One region of the Paraburkholderia lebeckiae genome, then DNA from elsewhere that is predicted to be linked to it. Evidence: predicted binding sites of a transcription regulator. Region 1 holds the regulator's gene; each other region holds the start of a gene.
The links. Region 1 encodes HrcA, which represses chaperone genes, less so after heat shock. Its sites were predicted from a motif close to TTAGCACTCNNNNNNNNNGAGTGCTAA; they were not measured.
Positions count from the first base shown of each region.

Region 1 (7,735 bases):
CGACTTCGCCGACCTTCACGCCCGCATCCTTGATCGCGACACGGCACGGCTCGATGGTGCGTTCGATCAGGTCTTCGACCAGCGCTTCCAGCTTGGCGCGCGTGATCTTCAGGTTCAGGTGCTTCGGACCCGATGCGTCCGCCGTGATGTACGGCAGGTTGATTTCGGTCTGCTGGCTCGACGACAGTTCGATCTTGGCCTTTTCAGCCGATTCCTTCAGGCGCTGCAGCGCGAGCACGTCTTTCGACAGATCGACGCCCTGCTCCTTCTTGAACTCGCCGATGATGTAGTCGATGATGCGCTGGTCGAAGTCTTCGCCGCCGAGGAACGTATCGCCGTTCGTGGACAGCACTTCGAACTGCATTTCACCGTCGACGTCCGCGATTTCGATGATCGACACGTCGAACGTGCCGCCGCCCAGGTCGTACACCGCGATCTTGCGATCGCCCTTTTCGGCCTTGTCCAGACCGAACGCGAGAGCCGCGGCGGTCGGTTCGTTGATGATCCGCTTGACTTCGAGACCGGCGATGCGGCCGGCGTCCTTGGTTGCCTGACGCTGGCTGTCGTTGAAGTACGCCGGCACCGTGATCACGGCTTCCGTGACGGTCTCGCCAAGGTAGTCCTCAGCGGTCTTCTTCATCTTGCGCAGGACTTCGGCGGAGATTTGCGGCGGCGCGAGCTTCTGGTCGCGCACTTCGACCCATGCGTCACCGTTGTCGGCCTTGATGATCTTGTAGGGCATCAGGCCGATGTCCTTCTGCACTTCCTTCTCTTCGAAGCGGCGGCCGATCAGGCGCTTGACCGCGAACAGCGTGTTCTTCGGGTTCGTGACCGACTGACGCTTGGCCGGCGCGCCGACCAGGATCTCGCTGTCATCCATGTAAGCGATGATCGACGGCGTGGTGCGCGCGCCTTCCGAGTTCTCGATGACCTTGACCGAGTTGCCTTCCATGATCGCCACGCACGAGTTGGTCGTGCCGAGGTCGATACCGATGATTTTGCCCATTTTTACAAATCTCCTGACTTTGATCGCTGCGGGAAGCGCCCGGTTGGCCCATCTGGCGGCGGGACGATCCGCTCTCAATTCATACCTGCACTCAAAATAAGTGCGGCCACATCGTTTTCAAGACCTCTTTTGCGATGCGGTCTTTAATTTTTTTCAATCATGGGGCTAGGCGCCCGAATCTTCGCTGCGAGCCCGCTCCGTCAGTCTGCGCGGCGCCCCCGGCGTGGTTCGCCGGAAGTGCCTGAATCGATGGGACCTTTGCGGCACGTAGCGATGCGAAGCGACGCAGCAGACGCCACCGGCGCACACGCCCGGAGCGAGTGTCGACGTGATTACTTCGGCGCCGCGACGGTCACGAGCGCGGGACGCAGCACGCGATCCGCGATCACGAAACCCTTTTGCAGCACCGCGACGACGGTATTCGGCTCCTGGTCGGCCGGCACCATCGAAATGGCCTGATGGCGATGCGGGTCGAACTTTTCGCCGACCGGATTGATCGCCACGACGCGACCCTTCTCGAGCGCGCCGCTCAACTGCCGCAGCGTGAGCTCGACGCCTTCGCGGACCTTCTGCAAGTCGTCGGACGAATGGGCGACGGCCGCCTCGAGACTGTCGACCACTGGTAGCAGATGCTCGGCGAAGCTCTCGATCGCAAACTTGTGCGCCCTGGCGACGTCTTCCTGAGCGCGACGGCGCACGTTTTCGGTTTCGGCCTTCGCGCGCAGGAAGCTTTCCTGCAACTCGGCGATCTTCGCCTGAGCGTCGGCCAGCGCCTGCTCGGCGGCGGCACCCTGGGCCGGTTCCGCGGGGGCGCCGGTGTCCGGCTGTTGAGCAGCGGCCTCGGCCGCCTCGGCGGCCTGGCGCGCGGCTTCGTCGGCGGGCGGGGGATTCTGGCTCGTCGGGTTCTCTTGCGTGTTTTCCATGTCGCTGAAAGTCGTTAAAAAGTAAAAGCCAAAGGCGGTGCAAGCCGTTCCGACACAGTACGATTCATGCTTTGCAAAATCGCGACACGCGTCTTCGCGACGATCCGCCAGACCGGACTCCAGATGGGGCCTCAAAAAGCCGTTTCAAGCGGTCCGAGGGATTTTTCGCACCACCGACGTGCAGGCGAAATGCGCCGTAACAAGCCTCAACGTGGCGCAATCAGATAGAGATTGAGTGCGGCCCGCAACTGACCTATTCTCCAGTCATGGAGCGGCAAGCCACGTTAACCCTAATCTGACGTAAGCCTTACCGACACCTGACAGTCGTTCCGAAAGCCTGTTTCAGCCCATCAAGGGGAGTACCGTGAAACTGACCTTTGCAATCGGGGTGGTCGCACTGGTACTGATCGCGGGCACCACGACCATCTGCATGTCCGGTGCGGTCAACGACCACACCACCGAGTACGGCGGCGCACACGCCACCGTGGAACAGTTTTTCAATCCCCACCTGAAAATCTGTCGATAGTGCGCCGGTCGCGTTTGGTCGGTCGGCCGTGCAGCGCGGCGGCCGGCTCGTGGTACACCTTGCGCCGCTCCTGCTCGACCTGCCGCTTCGCCTTGCTCTGCGCGGTTTCCACATAAAGCGTCTGCGCGACGCTCGCCGGACCGCGTACGTCGCATACGCCCAGCACTTCCACCTGCCACACGTAGCGCTCGATCTCGATTTCGACCAGATCGCCGACACGCACGTCCTTCGCCGGCTTCACGGCCACGCCGCCGATACGCACCCGCCCCTTGTCGACCGCCTCCGCGGCCAGCGAACGCGTCTTGAAGAAGCGCGCGGCCCACAGCCATTTGTCGATGCGCAGTTTCGCGCCCGGTTCGGTTGAAATGCGGTAGTTCATCTGCGTATTCAAGCTCCTGTCGTGTGCGGCACCGGCACCGCCTGCACGGGCCAGCCCTGCAGATGCTGCGCAATGATTTCGCCAAGCGCGGCAACCCACGGGTGCGACGCGTTCAGACAGGCGATCCGGTGAAACTCCTTGCCACCCGCCTGCAGAAATTCGTCGCGCACTTCCATGCCGATTTCCTCGATCGTTTCGAGGCAGTCGGCGGTGAAACCCGGGCAAAACACGTCAGCACGCCGCACGCCTGCCGCGCCGAGCTCCTTCAACGTTGGCGCCGTGTAGGGCTGCAGCCATTCGGCCTTGCCGAAGCGCGACTGGAACGTGATGCGGCATTCGACCGGCGTCAAATCGAGCGCCTGCATCAGCAGCGCGCCGGTCTGCTGGCATTGCTCGTGGTACGGGTCGCCGAGGTCGAGCGTGCGCTTGGGCACGCCGTGGAAACTGAGCACGAGCTTGTCGCCCGCCGCGAAATCGGGGCGGCCGTGCAGATGCCAGTAGTGGTGCACCTGTGCGGCGAGCGCCGCGATGTACGCCGGGTGATCGGCGTACTGGCGCACGGTGCGGATTTCCGGCTGGTTGCGCATGCGCTTGAGCGCGGAAAAGGCTTCGTCGAACGCGGTCGCAGTGGTCGACGCCGAATACTGCGGATACATCGGCATCAGCAACACCCGCTCGGCGCCCGCGAGCTTCAGCTGGTTCAGCATCGCCGGAATGCCGGGCGTGCCGTAGCGCATCGCGTAGTCGACCAGCACCGTGTAGTCGTTCAGTTGCAGCAGATGGCGCAGGCCTTCGACCTGCTTTTCGGTGTGGACGCGCAGCGGTGAGCCCTCGGGCATCCACACCGCCGCATACTTTTTCGCAGAGCTGCGGCCGCGAAACGGCAGAATCAGCAGACGCAGAATGAGCTGCCACAGCAGCGCCGGAATTTCGACCACGCGAGGATCGGACAGGAACTGCGCGAGGTAACGGCGCACCGCGCGCGGTGTCGGCGCGTCGGGCGTGCCGAGATTGATCAGCAACACGGCGACGCGATGCGACGTGGCGTTCTGCGAAGGCCGCTCGAGGTCGAAGCGCATAGGTAGCAGAAATCACCGCATCATGCGGCGAGTCGATTCAATGGAGATTCATTATAGCGGCGCGGGTTCTGCCCGGCGCCGCCAGAGACCCCTGGCCATTCGGACGATTGGCAGACGCCGCGCGTTCGCGCATCATGGTCGCCACGGACTGCGATGACGCCAGTTCCGCGGAGCCCGAGGACTACTGCTGGCTGAGCGTCATGGACAACAGCCGCGCGGTTATGTCCACGATCGGAATCACGCGGTTGTAGGCCATGCGGGTCGGTCCGATCACACCGAGCGTGCCGACGATCTTGCCGTTCACCTCGTACGGCGCGGTGACGACGCTCATTTCCTCGATCGGTACCAGATTCGATTCGCCGCCAATGAATATTTGCACGCCCGCCGCGTGACTCGACACGTCGAGCAACTGAAGGAGGCTGGTCTTCTGGTCGAACACATCGAACAGCTTGCGCAGGCGCGCCATGTCCGACGAAAGATCGGCGACTTCGAGCAGATTGCGCTCGCCCGAGATCAACACGGTCTCGCCGGTGTCGGATTCGTCGGTGCTCGCGGTGACGGCCGCGTGCATCAGCGAGGTCATGTCGCCACGCAGCTCGTCGATTTCCTCGCGCAGGCGCCGGCGCACCTCGTCGAACGAGAGGCCCGCGAAGTGCGCGTTGATGTAATTGGAGGCTTCCACCAGCTGCGAAGGCGAAAAGTCGCGCTGGGTGGCGAGGATGCGGTTTTGCACGTCGCCTTCGGGCGTCACGATGATCAGCAGAATGCGCTGATCGGACAGGCGCATGAATTCGATCTGCTTGAACACGTGGCTGCGACGCGGCGTGAGCACGACGCCGGCGAACTGCGACAGATTTGACAGCACGCTCGCCGCCGCGGCGACGATCTTCTGCGGCTCGCCCACCTGCAGCGTGGTCTTGACGGTGCGCGTCACCGCCTCCTCGTCGGCGGCGGATTCGACCGTCAGCATCGTGTCGACGAACAGGCGGTAGCCGCGTGGCGTCGGAATGCGCCCTGCCGACGTATGCGGACTGATCACGAGCCCCAGATCCTCGAGGTCCGACATCACGTTGCGGATCGTGGCCGGACTCAGTTCGAGGCCCGAATAGCGTGACAGCGTGCGCGAGCCGACCGGCTGACCTTCGGCGATGTAGCGCTCAATCAGCGTTTTGAGGAGGGTTTGTGCGCGAGGATCTAGCATGACGAAAAATTTTAGCTCAATGGCACCGCAGCCGCGAGCGCCCGCGGCGCCCGCTCCCGGCGAATGCGCCGCCGTCAGCAGGCTCGCACGTCATCAGGTCTTCACCATTCTAACGATAATCGCGACATACGCAGACGCCCTGCGTGCGCCGCCCCACAACCGGGTTGGTCGGCGGTTCTTTTCAGGCCCTACCTATGGTGTAATGCCGGCATGCAAGTGACCAGCCAGTTCAAGACCGTCGCGCTCGTCGGGCGCAGCAATACGCCAGGCATCGGCGAGCCGCTGACCGCGCTCGCCGCGTGCATCGCAAAGCTCGGCCTCGAAGTCGTGTTCGAAGCCGACACCGCCGCCGAAATCGGCGTGACCGACTATCCGGCGCTGCGTCTCGCCGAGATCGGCGCGCGCGCCGACGTCGCCGTGGTGCTCGGCGGCGACGGCACGATGCTCGGCATCGGCCGCCAGCTCGCGCCGTATCGCACGCCCTTGATCGGCATCAACCACGGGCGCCTCGGCTTCATCACGGACATTCCGATCTCCGACATGCGCGAGATCGTGCCGCAGATGCTGTCCGGCAATTTCGAGCGCGAGGAGCGCGTGCTGCTCGAAGCGCGCATCGTGCGCGACGGCACGCCGATCTACCACGCGCTCGCGTTCAACGACGTAGTGGTCAACCGCAGCGGCTTCTCGGGCATGGCGGAGTTGCGCGTGTCGGTCGACGGACGCTTCATGTACAACCAGCGCTCGGACGGCCTGATCGTCGCGACGCCGACCGGCTCGACCGCGTACGCGCTGTCCTCGCAGGGGCCGATCCTGCATCCGCAACTACAGGGCATCGTGCTCGTGCCGATCGCGCCGCACGCGCTGTCGAACCGGCCGATCGTGCTGCCGGACGAATCGAAGGTCGGCATCCAGATCGTTTCCGGGCGCGAAGTGAACGTCAATTTCGACATGCAGTCGTTCACGTCGCTGGAGCTCGGTGACACGATCGAGGTGCGCCGTTCGCGCCACACGGTGCCGATGCTGCATCCGGTCGGCTACAGCTACTACGCGACGCTACGCAAGAAGCTGCACTGGCACGAGTACCCGTCGCACGAAGAAGACCCGCGGCCGTAAGCGGCACTTTGATTTCGCACGCCGCCGCGGCCGCCACCCGAATCCCAAGCTCACCCGACGACCTCCATGCTTCGCCACCTCTCGATACGCGACTTCGTCATCGTCGCCGCGCTCGACCTCGAATTCGACAGCGGCTTTACCGTTTTCTCGGGCGAAACCGGCGCCGGCAAATCGATCCTGATCGACGCGCTCGCGCTGGCACTAGGCGCGCGCGCCGAGGCGAGCGTCGTGCGCACCGGCGAGAGCCGCGCCGACATCACCGCGGAGTTCGAGACGCACGCACAGGTCGATCAATGGCTCGACACGCAGGCGCTCGGCGCGGCCGACGACGGCCAGCACGGCGGCACCGTGATGCTGCGGCGGGTGGTCGATGCGAACGGCCGCTCGCGCGCGTTCATCAACGGTACGGCGGCCACGCTCGCGCAGCTGCGCGAGGTCGGCGAGATGCTCGTCGATATTCACGGCCAGCACGCGCACCAGTTGCTGATGCGCCCGGACGCGCAGCGCGAGCTGTTCGACACGCACGCGGGTCTGTCCGACCTGGCCGCCGCCGTCACGCGCGCGTGGCGCACGTGGCGCGACAAGGCGCAGGCCGTCGAGCAGGCGCAAACGCGCGATCGCGAGCTGCAACTCGAACGCGAGCGACTCGCGTGGCAACTCACCGAACTCGACAAGCTCGCGCCACAGCCGGGCGAATGGGAAGAAGTCAACACCGAGCATCGGCGGCTGTCGCATTCCGCGAATCTGATCGACGGCGTGCAGGGAGCGCTCGGCGCGCTGTCCGAATCGGACGACGCGATGATCACGCATCTCGGCTCGATCGTGTCGAAGGTGCGCGACCTCGCGGAGATCGACCCAGCGCTGAACGACGTGCTCGCTGCGCTCGAACCGGCCGAAATCCAGTTGCAGGAAGCCGCGTATTCGCTGAGCCACTACGCGCAGAAGCTCGAGCTCGATCCGGAGCGGCTCGCGCAGGTCGAAAAGCGCCTCGACGCCCTGCACTCGGCTGCGCGCAAGTTTCGCCTGCGGCCTGAGACGCTGCCGGAAGAACACGCAGAGCGGCGCAAGCAGTTGGCCGCGCTCGACGCCGCCGCCGACCTCGACGGCCTGCGCGCCGCCGAGGCGCAAGCGAAGGAAGTGTTCGTCGCCGAGGCGAAAAAGCTGTCGAAGGCACGCGCGAAAGCAGGCAAGGCGCTCGGCGAGGCGGTCACGACCGGCATGCAGGAACTGTCGATGAAAGGCGGCAGCTTCGAGGTCGCGCTGGTGCCGCTGCCCGAAGGCGGCGCGCACGGGCTCGAGCAGATCGAGTTTCGCGTCGCCGCTCATGCCGGCGTGCCGCTGCGGCCGCTCGCGAAGGTTGCGTCAGGCGGCGAACTCGCGCGTATCAGTCTCGCGCTCGCAGTGATCGCGAGCGCGGCCAGCCCGACACCGACCCTGATCTTCGACGAAGTGGATACGGGCATCGGCGGCGGCGTGGCCGAAGTGGTCGGACGGCTATTGCATCAGCT
Region 1 is NZ_JACHDK010000001.1:43,039-50,773, forward strand. Features, by position in the region: gene dnaK (molecular chaperone DnaK) at 1-1,006, opposite strand, end outside; gene grpE (nucleotide exchange factor GrpE) at 1,339-1,929, opposite strand; gene HDG39_RS00240 (hypothetical protein) at 2,294-2,455, shown strand; gene HDG39_RS00245 (RNA-binding S4 domain-containing protein) at 2,427-2,834, opposite strand; gene hemH (ferrochelatase) at 2,843-3,913, opposite strand; gene hrcA (heat-inducible transcriptional repressor HrcA) at 4,095-5,114, opposite strand; gene HDG39_RS00260 (NAD kinase) at 5,325-6,227, shown strand; gene recN (DNA repair protein RecN) at 6,294-7,735, shown strand, end outside.

Region 2 (7,735 bases), on a different contig from region 1:
CGCTCGGCTCCGCAATCGCCGCGCTTCTCGCCAACGGCCAGGAGCCCGCGGAAGCGGTGCGCGAAAGCCAGGAGTATCTGTATCAGGCAGTGCGCAATGCGTTCCGGCCCGGCATGGGGGCGTACACGCCCGATCGCTTCTTCTGGGCGCGCAGCAGCGATGAAGACGAAACACCGCCCGCGCAAGGCAAGGGCGCGGCGCCGGGGGAAGCGCGGCACTGACCTCGCCATTCGTCGGCATCGACTGAAAACCCGCTGTCAGCCGTTTTTTTCATTCATGCGAATTTCGCGATTGGCGCAACTTTCCATTCGACGATCCTGCGTGATCCGCTCGCGCGCCAGATCTCGCACTACTGGGGATACGGCGAACGGCAAGAACGGCCAGATCACGCGCGGCGTCAGCGTGTCGGCGACCGAGGCCCTGGCGCTGCAAGGCGTACTGTCGCTCGACGAGTGGGTCAGCGAATCGCTCGGCGGCAGGAACCTGTTCGTTCAGATGCTGAGCGGCGAGCCGGCGGTCAACGAAGCGAGCCTCGCCGTGGCGCAAATCCATTTGCGCGAACAGATCGGTACCGTCGGCGTCTGCGAGGACATGAGCGAATTCTTATTGCGGCTGTGCGGTTCGACGGGGTTGAAATTACCGTTCTGTTTCGAATCGAATCGCACCCATGGCGCGCCGAAAGGCAAAGCTCACATAAGCGAAGCAGCAAGACAAAAGTTCATCGACGACAATAGCCTTGATTACGAGCTGTTCCGCGATGCGAATCGAATCGTCGAAGCCTATGCGAAAGAAACGGGCAGCGTCTTTTCGAATGCGCTCGATGTGGTTCGTGTGATTCAGTCCGAAATAGATCAGCTCGAGAATCCGCACTTCTATAACTCAACGTATTTCGGCATCGATGGCTCATTCCTGTCGCGCGTGCATGAAGTGATCGGCCGCTTCGATCTCGCGCCGATCGACACCTATCTGGAGTTCGCGCAAAGCCGGCGGCGTCCGCCCGCCGACCTGTTCGACGATTTTGTCGACGCGGTGCGCGACGGCGTAGTGTGCAGCCGGGCCGTCAACCTGAGCGAGCCGCAGCGGCAGGTACCGCTCGAGGTGCGGGTCGGCACGCGGATCGTCGCGACCGGCTGCAGCGGTGAGCCGCGGCCCGATGTGGCGAGCACCGGCTATCCGAGCGCATACAGCGGATTTTCGATTCCACTGCCGAACGATTTTCCGGAAGGCTTTCGCGTTACCATTGCCAATTCCACCGAAAGCCTGCACAACGCCGGCACGTGGCGGCAAGGCTGGCACTGCGAATGAGCCAGAAGAGCCAAGAGAACCGATCCATGAAAGAGCCGCCCCAATTCGTGCAACGCTTCCACGGCAAGATCGCGGTGCAGGACCGCATACGCATGTTCGATCAGATGCCCACCACGATCTGGCTGACCGGCCTGTCCGGCGCCGGCAAATCGACGCTCGCGTTCGCGCTCGAGGAGCAGCTGATCGCGCTCGGTCACGCCTGCTATGTGCTCGACGGCGACAACATCCGCCACGGTCTGGCGAGCGACCTTGGATTCGAGCCCCACGACCGGCGCGAAAACATCCGCCGGGTCGCGCACGTCGCCCAATTGATGAACGACGCGGGTCTGATCGTGATTTCCGCGCTGATTTCGCCGCTACGCGAAGATCGGGCGATGGCGCGCGCGATCATCGGAGCCGACAAGTTCGTCGAAACCTACGTGTCCGCCTCGCTCGCCACCTGCGCGAGCCGCGATCCCAAAGGTCTTTACGCGAAAGCGAGGTCTGGCGAGATCAGCTCGTTCACCGGCTTATCAGCGCCCTATGAAGCGCCGATCGATCCCGACCTGCACGTCGATACGGGAACGCTGAGCCCCGCGCAAAGCGTCGCGCAGATCTTCCACTACCTGCGCGAAAAGTGCCTCGGAAGATCCTCTCATCGCACGGCTCACGCCGCGGGCGCCTGATCCGGCCAAAAAGGGCGTCCCGAAGCGCTCGCCAGCAAGCACAGCAACGCCGGCCCCAAACAAAAAAACCCGCATAAGCGGGTTTTTTTGTTTGGGGAAACGCCTCGCGGCGTGCTCCCCACATGGACTTCCAGCCGGGCCTCGTCCGTGATCCAGACGCGCGGCGGTTCAACCACGCGGCCGGACCACGAGACCCGAGCGGAATTACATGTCCATGCCCATGCCGCCCATGCCGCCGGGCATGCCGCCAGGCATCGGAGCATCTTCCTTCGGCAGTTCGCAGACAGCTGCGTCGGTCGTCAGCAGCAGGCCAGCAACCGAAGCTGCGTTTTGCAGCGCCGTGCGCGTCACCTTCGTCGGGTCCACGACACCTGCGTCGACCAGGTCGACGTACTCGCCGGTCGCTGCGTTGTAGCCGTAGTTGCCCTTGCCAGCAGCAACCGCTGCCACGACGACACTCGCTTCTTCGCCACCGTTGGCGACGATCTGGCGCAGCGGCTCTTCCATGGCGCGCAGAACGATCTTGATACCTGCGTCCTGATCGGCGTTAGCGCCCTTCAGGCCAGCGATTGCCGTACGTGCACGGATCAGCGCGACACCGCCGCCAGCCACGATGCCTTCTTCCACAGCTGCGCGCGTTGCGTGCAGTGCGTCTTCGACACGTGCCTTCTTTTCCTTCATTTCGACTTCGGTCGCAGCACCGACCTTGATCACTGCAACGCCGCCTGCCAGCTTGGCAACGCGTTCTTGCAGCTTTTCACGGTCGTAGTCCGAGGTCGCTTCTTCGATCTGCGTGCGCACTTGCTTGACGCGAGCTTCGATGTTCGCGGCTTCGCCAGCGCCGTCGATGATCGTGGTGTTTTCCTTGCCCACTTCGATGCGCTTCGCCTGGCCCAATTCAGCCAGCGTTGCCTTCTCGAGCGTGAGGCCGGTTTCTTCAGCGATGACCTGACCGCCGGTCAGGATCGCGATGTCTTCCAACATCGCCTTACGACGATCACCGAAGCCCGGAGCCTTGACGGCAACGGTCTTGAGGATGCCGCGGATGTTGTTGACGACCAGCGTTGCGAGCGCTTCGCCTTCGACGTCTTCAGCGATGATCAGCAGCGGACGGCCAGCCTTCGCGACTTGCTCGAGCACCGGCAGCAGATCACGGATGTTCGACACCTTCTTGTCGTGCAGCAGCACGAACGGGTTCTCGAGCACGGCGACTTGCTTGTCCGGGTTGTTGATGAAATACGGCGACAGGTAGCCGCGGTCGAATTGCATACCTTCGACGACGTCCAGCTCGTCTTGCAGCGACTTGCCGTCTTCGACGGTGATCACGCCTTCCTTGCCGACCTTGTCCATTGCTTCAGCGATGCGCTCGCCGATCGACGAATCGCTGTTCGCCGAGATCGCGCCAACCTGGGCGATTTCCTTGTTGGTCGTGCACGGCTTGCTGATCTTGCGCAGTTCTTCGATTGCAGCTGCAACAGCCTTGTCGATACCGCGCTTCAGGTCCATCGGGTTCATGCCCGATGCGACGTACTTCATGCCTTCGCGGACGATCGATTGCGCGAGAACCGTAGCGGTCGTCGTGCCGTCGCCTGCGTTGTCGCTGGTCTTGGAAGCGACTTCCTTGACCATTTGCGCGCCCATGTTCTGGAGCTTGTCTTTCAGTTCGATCTCTTTAGCGACCGACACACCGTCCTTGGTGACCGTCGGGCCGCCGAAGCTGCGCTCGAGAACCACGTTGCGGCCCTTCGGACCCAGCGTGACCTTCACGGCGTTGGCGAGAATATTCACGCCTTCGACCATCTTGGCACGGGCGGAATCACCGAATACGACGTCTTTAGCTGCCATCTTCTAACTCCTTGAATACTTTGGATATAACCGGGGAAGTAGCGACCTTGCGCTTACTTCTGGACCACGGCCATGATGTCTTCTTCGCGCATCACGAGCAGTTCGTTGCCGTCGACCTTGACGGTCTGGCCTGCGTACTTGCCGAACAGGACGCGGTCGCCGACCTTCACGTCGAGCGCAATGGCTGCGCCCTTGTCGTCGCGCTTGCCCGGGCCGACTGCGAGGATTTCACCTTGATCCGGCTTTTCCGCTGCGGCTTCGGGGATCACGATGCCCGACGCGGTCTTGGTTTCCTGATCCAGACGTTTGACGATCACGCGATCATGCAAAGGACGAAGGTTCATACATACTCCTCTCTGATTGAGACTGAAGAACGCTGAGAAAAACCCGGCTGGCCGAGCCAACCGGAGATGTTGTTAGCACTCTCGTGCAGCGAGTGCTAATTATATGGACGGGCAGTGACAAATTCAAGAAGCGGGGAACGCGGTCGAAGTGTCGAGATTCGCTTAACTTTGAACTTTGTTCACTTAAGTTTGAACTCGCGACCTGCGTCCGGACTTCGCGACAGGGCACACCCTCTGTAAAAACAATGACTTATAAGCCGAGTCGCCGTGCTGCAAGGCTGCGCACGCTGCTGGGTTACCGAGCGATTTCTGACGACAATCGTCTCGCAAAACGTAACGATTGGCATTCGATCCAGGGTAAACCCCCGGAGTCGATCACGCTCTTCATCCATGCTCTGGAAGTCGAAAAACATGATGCGACCGCGGCTATCCGGTGCAACCGATGCAGAAAGTTCTGACAGGTGATGCAGTTTGCATGTCTGACAGCACCTTAGTGGGGGTGTTCGAAGGTAGCTAGACTCGAAAGTAGGGAATTTACTGGACCGCCCGAAAGACGTGCATTCTTTGAACGCCGCCCCCTAGTCGGCCGCCCACGATCGTATGCGCGCTCAACGGTGCCAAGTACGCACACGGATGAGCCATCGGTACGAGACGGCGATCGTCTCTTGTCGTTTAGGTTTATTCGATGCCTGCCCTCGAGCACGGGCTCATGAGCGAACGACAACGCGTGCGGGCAGGCGTTGAATAAACCTCGAGGAAGGAAACCGCGGAGTGGTCCGAGGCGGCCAGGGTCTTCGCTATGGCGATTGATCAATCTGGCCGGTCTGTGTTGCGGATTCAACCGGTGGATGCAATAGTTTGCTGGAATCGTTCGGCGGGCGATGCAAGCGCCCAGAGCGGGCTGAATGCGGCAATGGAGACGATCCCGCGTGCGATTGAGCGGCTCGCACGCATGCAGGCCGAACTCGGACTCCATTGATGGGGGGAGATATGCCGCCGTGGCCGAACGATGTGATGTGTATTTCCCCGGCCTTGGAAATATGATGCGCGGCGACCAGCAGTCCGCGCCGCCGCGCTCGGGCAATGGGGACGACGACGAGTATTGACGATGATGCCCATGCGAAAATGCACGCATTGCGTTTTCGGATGCGGGTTATGGACCTTCAACAACAGGCGATGACGGAGATCGAGCCTCTCGTAGCGATCCTGCTTGCCAATAAAAGAAGCGATTTAAGCAAGCTGTGCAAAGCAACGGTCATCACGGAGGACGCGCTCGGCGCACTTATTTCGGCGTGCGATGCTGGTCGGTTGCCGTGGCGACATCAGATCTCGTATTGCGATTTTCTTCCACCAAATCTCAAATACACCGACGAAGATAGTCAGGCGCTTGGACACACGACTGTAGGTCCACTTACGCGAGTTGCGATAGAAAGCATGGCGGAAGTGGCACCAACTTTTGCAGGATCGGCGTTACTTCATAGGCCATATGTTCTATACGCGAAGCGTATGCGCTGGCCAGAAGGAACAACGGCGCTCCGGGTATCGACGGAGTGACGTTTGAGGTCATCGAGGCGCAAGGCGTGGAGGCGTTCCTCGAGCGGATACGGGACGAACTGATCGGGCGTGCCTACGTACCGCTACGATCGCGGCGGCAGGAAATACCGAAGGACGGGGCAAGGTCCGTGTCCTTTCGATTCCGGCAATCCGTGACCGGGTGGTCCAGGGTGCGCTCAAGCTCATATTGGAGCCGATCTTCGAGGCAGACTTCGAACCGGGGGCGTATGGTTATCGTCCGAAGCGTACCGCGCATAAAGCGGTGCATCGGGTCGCGACCGCGATTGTTCAGTGCAAGACCCGCGTCATAGACCTCGATTTGCGCGCCTACTTTGACACAGTTCGGCATCATCTACTGCTTGAAAAGGTCGCGCGTCGGATCAGGGACGACGACGTCATGCATCTGCTGAAGCTGATGCTGACGGCGTCCGGCAAAGAAGGCGTTCCGCAAGGCGGGGTGATTCACCGTTGCTCGGTAACATCTATCTCACTGAGGTAGACCGTATGCTGGAGCGGGCGAAAGAAGCCACGCGCAACGGAAAGTACACCTACGTCGAGTATGCCCGATTCGCTGACGATCTGGTGGTGCTGATCGATGCCCATCCGCGCCATGCGTGGCTGCTGAGGGCGGTGACCACGCGACTTCGGGAAGAGTTTGCCAAACTGCAGGTTGAGGTCAATGAAGAGAAGAGCCGCACCATTAATCTAAACCGCTCAAAGAGCTTCGGCTTTCTGGGATTCGACTTCCGTCGACTCCGCAGCGTACAGAGGCAGGTGTGGCGGGCGCACTATACGCCAAAGCTGAAGAAGCGCACGGCGTTATTGCGTAAGCTCAAAGAGGTGTTTCGGCGATACCAGTCGCAGCCGGTAGATCGGGTGGTAGAACTGATCAATCCAGTGTTACGCGGTTGGGTGAATTACTTCGCTGTTGGACATTCCAGCGAGTGCTTCAGCTTCATCAAAGACTGGGTAGAAAAGAAGATCAGGCGCCACATGGGGCGCTCCCGGAATCGGCGGGGCTTCGGCTGGAAGCGGTGGCGTAGGCGCTGGTTGTATGAGGAACTGAAACTGTTCAACGGCTATCGTGTTCGTCGTGCTGCCGCACCGAAAGCGCGCCCAGCATGATAGGTCCCATAAATCTTGACATGAAGCGAACAGGAGAGCGTAGTGCCGGAAATCGGCCGCTGCGTTCGACGTGGCGGGAGTTGGAAACGTGACCATGGTTGCCGGATTGCGGGCCATCGCGAAAGCGGTGGAATCACCACCGGTGCCTATCGGTGCGCGCGCCAGTTCTCGACCCTACCGGGGAGGAGAGGCAGGGAAATAGTTCGACTACGTCCTGTCTCTTACTCCACTGAAGGTCAAAGGCCAATGGAAATATTTGTACCGCGCGGTCGATAAAGAGGGCAATACGATCGATTTCCTGCTGCGGCCCACCGTGACAAGGTCGCGGCGCGTCGCTACTTCGAGAAGGCGATTGCCCAAAACGGGGGACCCAAAACGATTACGGTGGACAAGAGTGGGGCCAATCTGGCCGCACTCGAAGCGCTCAACGTCGAGCGCAAGACGCCGATCAAGGTTCGGCAGAACAAATACCTGAACAACATCATCGAGCAGGACCATCGTGCGATCAAACGCATCATCAAACCGATGATGGGCTTCAAGAATTTGCGCTGCGCGCGCATCATCCTGTCCGGCATCGAGGTGATGCACATGATCCGAAAAGGGCAGATGCAGGATGACGGAATCACCAAAACCGCTGCTGAGAAATTCTATTCGCTGATCATGTAAGCCGTCCTATTCATATAGTAGTTCACTCATCCCGGATTTCTTATCGCGACACAAACCTCAGAACGGGCAGCTTACGTATTGTCCTGGCCGGAAGGTCGCGAGCAGAAACGCGCGCATTGATGGATCGAGCTTCTGCTGTTCGACAACCGTTGGAAAGAGCGCTCCCGACCGGAAGGTGAAGCCGACCGGAAACGTCTCGTCGACGAACCGTTGGATGTCCTGCCAAGTTTT
Region 2 is NZ_JACHDK010000009.1:87,023-94,757, reverse strand. Features, by position in the region: gene HDG39_RS18960 (hydroxymethylpyrimidine/phosphomethylpyrimidine kinase) at 1-221, shown strand, start outside; gene HDG39_RS18955 (chondroitin 4-O-sulfotransferase) at 322-1,305, shown strand; gene cysC (adenylyl-sulfate kinase) at 1,332-1,970, shown strand; gene groL (chaperonin GroEL) at 2,175-3,815, opposite strand; gene groES (co-chaperone GroES) at 3,869-4,159, opposite strand; gene HDG39_RS18935 (hypothetical protein) at 5,315-5,713, shown strand; gene HDG39_RS34645 (RNA-dependent RNA polymerase family protein) at 5,874-6,212, shown strand; gene HDG39_RS34640 (group II intron maturase-specific domain-containing protein) at 6,218-6,838, shown strand; partial or broken gene HDG39_RS18925 (IS6 family transposase) at 7,062-7,504, shown strand; gene HDG39_RS18920 (hypothetical protein) at 7,562-7,735, opposite strand, start outside.
Region 2: a site for HrcA is predicted at 4,232-4,258, ahead of groES (co-chaperone GroES). Genes of this name have one in related genera too.

Region 3 (7,735 bases), 230 kb from region 1:
GCCATGCGGCAACACGTCGCGAAACTTGCCGCGTCTGTGCAGTATTGCTACCGGACTTGCGATACGTCAAGAAAGGCTTACCGGCCTCGACAGGCCGGCTTGCGGGTAGGCCGACGCGAAGGGCGGCCGCGGGGACGCAAGAAAGGGCGAAAAGAATGAAAAAGCCCCGCCGTCTTGCGAGGGCGGGGCTTGAGCGCGATGGTCGCTAAATGGCGCGACCGATTAACGCGTGTCGTTTTTACCGATGTCATGGGCGGGACACAATTGACGCGCCCATGGCTTCGACGCTTTACGCGTATTCGGTCAGCGCGCCGCGCATCTTCTTCATCGCGCTGGCTTCGATCTGGCGGATACGTTCGGCCGACACACCGAACTCGTCGGCCAGCTCGTGCAACGTGGAGCCACCCGAGCCGTCGTCGGCCACCTTCAGCCAGCGCGCTTCGATGATGCGGCGGCTGCGCGGATCGAGCGCGTCGAGCGCGCTTGCGATGCCGTCGCTTTGCAGCCGGTCGCGCTGACGCGAAGCCAGCACGGCTGTCGGTTCGCTATGCGAGTCGGCCAGATAGGCGATCGGCGCGTACGACTCTTCACCGTCTTCGACCTGACCTTCGAGCGCGATATCGCCGCCCGACAGACGCGTTTCCATCTCCGCGACCTCTTCGCGCTTCACGTTCAGCTCCTTCGCGAGACCGTCGATCTCGTCCGGCGTGAACGCGCCAAGCCCCTGCTTGTGGCTGCGCAGGTTGAAGAACAGCTTGCGCTGCGCCTTGGTGGTGGCGACCTTCACCATGCGCCAGTTGCGCAGGATGTACTCGTGGATCTCGGCCTTGATCCAGTGCATCGCGTACGACACGAGGCGCACGTTTTGCTCTGGATCGAAGCGCTTGACCGCTTTCATCAGGCCGATGTTGCCTTCCTGGATCAGGTCGGCGTGCGGCAACCCGTAACCGAGGTAGTTACGCGCGATGGACACGACGAGTCGCAGGTGCGACAGCACCAGGCGGCGCGCGGCCTCCAGATTGTCGTGTTCGCGCAATTCGGTGGCGAACTGGCGTTCTTCCGCCGGCGTCAGCATCGGAATCCGGTTGACCGCCTGGATGTAGGCGTCGATGTTGCCCAGTTGACCGGACAGCAGCGAGGAATGCGAGAGCGCCAGTGCACCTGCCGGAGCGGCCTTAGCCGACGACGGGCTCAAAGTACTCGGAAGGGTCATTGCATGGCTCACGTGTGAAGCTCCTTTGGAATCAGACAATAGCGTACTCAGTAAACGACTCCAGCGATGGATGTTAGCACTCAGATCTGCCGAGTGCTAATACTTAGAGGTCGCAGGGGCATCCGAGTTCCAGAAAAACCTATTGAGTTTCAACCTTTGATAGCCATCATACGCTCTATTTGCCTTGTGCGTTGGACCTGTACAAAGTACCGTAGTTAGCCATTGCTGACTAATTATTGACTGATATTGCCAAGATTAAAAGAGAATAGTTGCTTATCGTTGACATTATCTGGGAGATACTTGCTCAAGAATTTGTCCTTGAAATAAAGGGAGCCCTCGCTTAACACTCGGCAGCATGGGGGCGGATGAACAAGGAAAATCTTGTGGTGCGTGGGCTTACTCTAAAAGGCACGTTTGCCGTTCTGCTCGTTCTGCTATTGGGCGCGGCGGGCGCGTCCCAAGCTGGGCAGTTCGGCGTGCAGGTGGCCGCCGGCGTCGGCGATCATCACGTCAGGGCGCTCGATCTCGGCGCGGTCTGGGATCCAAACCTGACCTGGTGGCAGATCGGCGACTGGCATTTCGCGCTGATCGGCGAGGCGCACGTCGCTTGGTGGCACACCAATGAAGGAAACGTTCACGACAACATCGGCGAGATCGGCGTGACGCCGGTGATCCGCTTCATCAGGTCGTCGGGTTCGGTGCGGCCATTCATCGAGGTGGGTGCCGGCGTCCGGCTGCTGACCAGCCCGCGTATTTCTTCCGACTTCACGTTGGGCATCGCGTTCCAGTTCGCCGAGATGGCGGGCGTCGGGCTGCAGTTCGGCGCTCGTGAGCAGTATGTCGCCGGCTACCGCTTCCAGCATGTCTCCAATGGCGGTATCAAAGAGCCGAATCCTGGTATAAATTTCAGCCAGCTATATTTGCAATATCACTTCTGACCGTGGCCGCCTGCGGCTCGCGGTGTTCGAGGGGCTCTGCAATGGCGGCAAAGATGATCGAAGCGATTCGCGGGCTCGAGCGAGAGCGTTTTCGCGCGATGGTCGATGGCGATGGGCAGTCGCTCGACACGCTGCTCGCGGACAACGTGAGCTACGTCCATACGAATGGCAAGCGCGAGACGAAACGGCAGTTCATCGACGGGATCACCGCGGGGCGCCGTCGTTATCGGCAAATCGAGGTGCAGTCGCAGGATGTCTTGCCGGCCGGGCGTGAGACCTACGTCGTCACGGGCCGCGCGCTGATCGAGATGGAGGCGAACAACGGCGCGCTCCTGTTTCCGATTGCCTATACCGCGATTCACACGCACGAAGACGGGCAGTGGCGACTGATCGCGTGGCAGGCGACGCGTTGCGCGCTCGAGTGAGATTTTCATCGCGCGGGCGAGCCTCGTGAGCGCGTCTCCGGCGGCAGCGGAATGCGGGTGTGCACTCCGCTGCCGCAGACTCGAGGCCCAACGCGATTCACACGGTCGCGCATTCGCCAGCTTTGTCGCGGCTGTTTGCGCCGTGCTCGTCTACATCGGCATCCGTGTCGCGCGCCTCGCACGGGCCGCGCATCGCCACTTCTGCCGCATTCGGATGCCGCGCCGCCACCGGAAGCCGTGTGCACCGTTCCGCCACGCGCCTGATCTCGCGAGATCCGAGAAATCCAGACCGCTATCGATACCTATCGCGTCGAGATTCATCGCGACTGTGACGAGATCGACGTTGCCGGTGCGCTCGCCATTGCCGAACAGACAGCCTTCGATGCGATCCACGCCCGCCAGCAGCGCGAACTGCGCGGCGCGTGCGTTGGCCTGTCAACCCGCGGCCGTCAGGCCGCCGTCTTCGCGATATCGACGATCAGCTCGACCTGCCGCTCGATCGCGCCAGGCACCGGCGCTTCGCCGCGCAGCACGGCGTCGATCCAGGCGGCCGTGGTCGCCGCGTCGCGCGCTTCGGGCAGCTCGACTTCGGGCGCATCGGGCGACGAGCGCGAGTGCGGCAGCCGCGTCTCGCAGATGCCGTCATGCAGCCAGTCGACCTGCACCTGGCGGCGCGTATCGGCGACCGCCTCGCCTTCGGTGCCGCGCGCGAGCAGCGCACCGCCGACGGCCGCATCGGGATGCGTGACGAACAGCTGAGCGAGACTGTCGCGATATGGCGGATGCGTGTAGTTCACGAGCCGCAATCCCGCGGGCGCGAATGGCTGCAGCAGCTTCACGAGCGTATGCGTCGAATTGCGCACGCCCATGCGCCGGCGCAGCGCCAGCAGGCGCGCGAGCTTGGGCGCCAGTACCTCGATCGAGGCGAACGCGACGCGGCGCTCCGCAAGTGCAGTTTCGATCTGCGTGTGCGACTGCGCATGGGCGATGCGCAGATGTGTGAAGATTTCCGCGCTCGTCACCCGACCCGGATCCTCGGTGACGCCGTGCACCAGCACCGGCACGCCTTCGCGGGCGAGCAGCAGCGCGAGCAGCGGCACGAGGTTCGGCTGCTTGCGCGCGCCGTTGTACGACGGAATCGACACCGGCCGAAACGCGCCGTGCGGCAGCCGCACCGGCTCGAACGATGTATGCGCGGCGGCCAGCATCGCGGCGAGTTCGTCGGCGGTTTCGCCTTTCACGCGATACGCGAGCAGCACCGCGCCGAGTTCGAGATCGTCGACGCGGCCGTCGAGCATCGCGGTGTAGAGCGAGCGCGTGTCGTCGGCGGTCAGCGCGCGGGCGCCATTCGGGCCGCGGCCGATTTCCTTGATGAATCGGGCCCAGGGGAAGGGGGAAGTGGTATCGGTGGAGTTGGTCATCGTGCGCAAGAGGCGGGTGGCGTGCCGCGCCTGGCGGTTCGCTACGCCATTCGGGGAACAGTTCGGTGTGAGTATCGCATCTATGGCGAGCGGGCGAACAGCAACGAAGCGGGCACGCAGTGGCGCGCGACGGGCCGCCTGACGCGCACCCGCGCCGTGCCGCGCGTTACACTCGATGTTTCTCGCCGCCTCGGCGGCGCACATCGGAAAACGGAGAACGGGATGAGTTACGTATTTGCACCCGCACCGCAGGTCGCGGTGCCGGTCGTGGGGTCGAGCGAGCAGTTCGCGGTGCGCCGCATCTACTGCGTGGGGCGCAACTACGAGGCGCACGCGCGGGAAATGGGCCACGACCCGGACCGCGAGCCGCCGTTCTTCTTCACGAAGCCGGCCGATGCGATCGTGTACGTCGCGCCGGGCACGACCGGCGAATTCCCGTATCCGTCGCAGACCGGGAACGTCCATTTCGAAATGGAAATGGTCGCGGCGATCGGCGAGGGCGGCAGAGACATCCCCGTCGACCGCGCGCTCGACCACGTCTACGGTTACGCGCTCGGTCTCGACATGACGCGCCGCGACCTGCAAGGCGAAGCGAAGAAGATGGGTCGTCCGTGGGATACCGCCAAGGGCTTCGATCACTCGGCGCCGCTCGGCCCGATCCATCCGGCTTCGACGGTTGGTCACATCGGCAAGGGCGAGATCTGGCTGTCGGTGAATGGCGAGGACAAGCAGCGCGCGGATGTGTCGCAGCTGATCTGGTCGGTGGCCGAGACGATCGCGTATCTGTCGACGCTGTTCGAACTGCGGCCTGGCGACCTGATTTTCACCGGCACGCCGGAAGGCGTCGGCGCCGTCGCGAAGGGTGACCTGATGAAGGGCGGCGTGGACGGGCTCGGCGAGTTCAGCGTGCGCGTCGTCTGAGACGGCTTGCGTGCAGGTGGAGGAGGCAGACAACATGAAGCTCTACAGCTATTTCCGTAGCTCGGCGTCGTATCGCGTGCGCATCGCGATGAACGTGAAGAACCTGTCGTACGACTACGTACCCGTGCACCTCGTGCGCGAAGGCGGCGAGCAGCTGAAGCCCGAGTATCGCAAGATCAACCCCGACTGCATCGTGCCGACGCTCGCCGTCGACAGTCATTTGCTGGCGCAGTCGCTCGCGATCATCGAGTATCTCGAGGAGACGCATCCCGAGCCGCCGCTGCTGCCGAAGGCGCCGCTCGATCGCGCGTATGTGCGCTCAGTGGCGCTGCAGGTCGCGTGCGAGATTCATCCGCTGAACAATCTGCGCGTGCTGCGCTATCTGAAGCACACGCTGCGAGTCGACGACGACGCGAAGGACGCGTGGTACCGGCACTGGATCGACGCGGGCTTCGCGACGCTGGAGACCCATCTTGCCGGCGACGCGCGCACCGGCAAACTGTGTTTCGGCGACGCACCGACACTCGCCGACGCGTGCCTGATTCCGCAGGTATTCAACGCGCAGCGCTTCAAGGTCGACACCGCAAAGTTTCCGACGATCCAGCGCATCTACGATCACGCGATGCAACTCGATGCGTTCGCGCGCGCGGCGCCGGGCGTGCAGCCGGACGCGGAGTGAGCCCGGGATCGCTGACACGTCGACGGCAGCTTGAAACGAAAAAAGGGCGCTCCGCGGAGTGCCCTTTTCCTTTGGTTCGCCGCGAGCGCCGAGCGCCGCAACGATCACGCGATCAGCCGCCCAGTAGCGCGTCCGAGAACTCCTCCGCGCTGAACGGCTGCAGGTCCTCGACCTTTTCGCCGACGCCGATGAAATACACCGGAATCGGCCGCTGCCGCGCGATCGCCGCAAGGATGCCGCCCTTCGCGGTGCCGTCGAGCTTGGTGACGATCAGGCCGGTGAGCCCGAGCGCGTCGTCGAACGCCTTGACCTGTGTGAGCGCGTTCTGGCCGGTGTTCGCGTCGATCACGAGCAGCACTTCGTGCGGCGCGCCGTCCTGCGCCTTGCCAATCACGCGCTTCACCTTGCGCAGTTCTTCCATCAGATGCAGTTGCGTGGGCAGGCGGCCGGCCGTGTCTGCCATCATCACGTCGATCTTGCGCGCGCGCGCGGCGCCGACCGCGTCGAAGATCACCGCGGCCGGGTCGCCGCTTTCCTGCGCGACCACGGTCACGTTGTTGCGCTGGCCCCACACCGCGAGTTGCTCGCGCGCGGCGGCGCGGAACGTGTCGCCGGCGGCGAGCAGCACCGATTGGTCAAAGCTCTGCAGATGCTTCGCGAGCTTGCCGATACTCGTGGTTTTGCCCGCGCCGTTGACGCCGGCGATCATCATCACGAGCGGCTGCGCGCGGCCGAGCATCAGCGATTTTTCGAGCGGCTTGAGCAATTCGACGAGCAGTGTGCGCAAGGCGGTTTTGACCTGCAGGGGGTCCGTCAGGCGTTCGCTGCGCACTTTCTCACGCAGCGCTTCGAGCAGGAATTCGGTCGCCTCGACGCCGGCGTCCGACATCAGCAGCGCGGTTTCGAGATCCTCGTACAAGTCCTCGTCGATCTTCGTGCCGACGAAAATGCCGGTCAGGTTCGAACTGGTTTTCGCGAGGCCGCTCTTCAGGCGCGTGAGCCAGGAGCGCTTCGCGCCGGCGTCCTGGACGGGCGGTGGGACGATTTCAACGGTATTGAGCACGGCGTCTGACGGCTCGGGCTGCGGCTCGATGATGGTCGTGGCCGCAGGCGGAACGAGGGGCGCGTTAGGCTCGATGGGTTCGGCAGGCGCAACGGGTGTGGCCTCGGCCTCGGGTGTCGCGCCGTCTTGCGCCGCCAGCGATTCGTCTGCGGCGGTATCGGACTCTTTCGAGCCCTTGAATCGTTTGAAAAAGCTGAACATGATCTGACGTATGGGAGAGCGCGCCGATGCGCGCAGCCGGCACGGAACCGGCGAAGCGGTGGGCAGCACCGGGATGCGAAAAGGCGGGGCGCTGGCAGCCGCACATTTTATCAGGCGTGCCGCGGCGCGTCGTATCGGCCGCTCGGCCAGGCTGGCCGCGCGCCACCCCTGTGGTAACGTGAGCGCTCCGGCCCGCGCGCATCGACGCCGCGGGCGTGTTCATCACCTAGCTGAAACTGCACGATACTGCATGCCTCGTTTAGCATCTTCACGCGCCGCTGGCGCTTCGTCCAAAAGTGGCAAACCGCATGCCATTCGCATCATCGGCGGCGACTGGAAACGCACGCCGCTGCCCGTGCTCGATCTGGACGGCTTGCGCCCGACGCCCGACCGCGTCCGCGAAACGCTGTTCAACTGGCTCGGCCAGCGTCTGGACGGCCAGCACTGCCTCGATTTGTTCGCTGGTAGTGGGGCGCTCGGCTTCGAGGCCGCGTCGCGCGGCGCCGCTCGCGTGCTGATGGCGGAGCGCCATGCGCGCGCTGCCAACCAGTTGCGCGCAAACCAGCAGCGGCTCGATGCGCGCATGATCGAAATCGCCGAGGCGGACGGCCTGCATCTTGCGGCGAGTCTCGCGCCAGGCTCGTTCGACGTCGTGTTCCTCGATCCGCCGTTCGATGCCGACCTGCTCGGCAAGGCGCTCGCGGTGGCCGTGCCGCTCGTGCGCGCCGACGGCTATCTTTATGTCGAGGCCGGCGAAGCGCTCGAACCGGCCGCTCACGAGCTGCTGTCAGGCTGGAAACTCGTGCGGCAGGGCAAAGCGGGCGCTGTGCACTTTCATTTGCTGCAGCGCGAAAATAAGGAATAATGCGCGTTC
Region 3 is NZ_JACHDK010000001.1:268,798-276,532, reverse strand. Features, by position in the region: gene rpoH (RNA polymerase sigma factor RpoH) at 290-1,225, opposite strand; gene HDG39_RS01210 (acyloxyacyl hydrolase) at 1,579-2,151, shown strand; gene HDG39_RS01205 (nuclear transport factor 2 family protein) at 2,193-2,576, shown strand; partial or broken gene HDG39_RS01200 (hydroxymethylglutaryl-CoA lyase-like TIM-barrel protein) at 2,773-2,996, opposite strand; gene ybiB (DNA-binding protein YbiB) at 3,026-3,997, opposite strand; gene HDG39_RS01190 (fumarylacetoacetate hydrolase family protein) at 4,220-4,918, shown strand; gene maiA (maleylacetoacetate isomerase) at 4,953-5,597, shown strand; gene ftsY (signal recognition particle-docking protein FtsY) at 5,710-6,861, opposite strand; gene rsmD (16S rRNA (guanine(966)-N(2))-methyltransferase RsmD) at 7,112-7,726, shown strand.
Region 3: a site for HrcA is predicted at 1,287-1,313, ahead of rpoH (RNA polymerase sigma factor RpoH). Genes of this name have one in related genera too.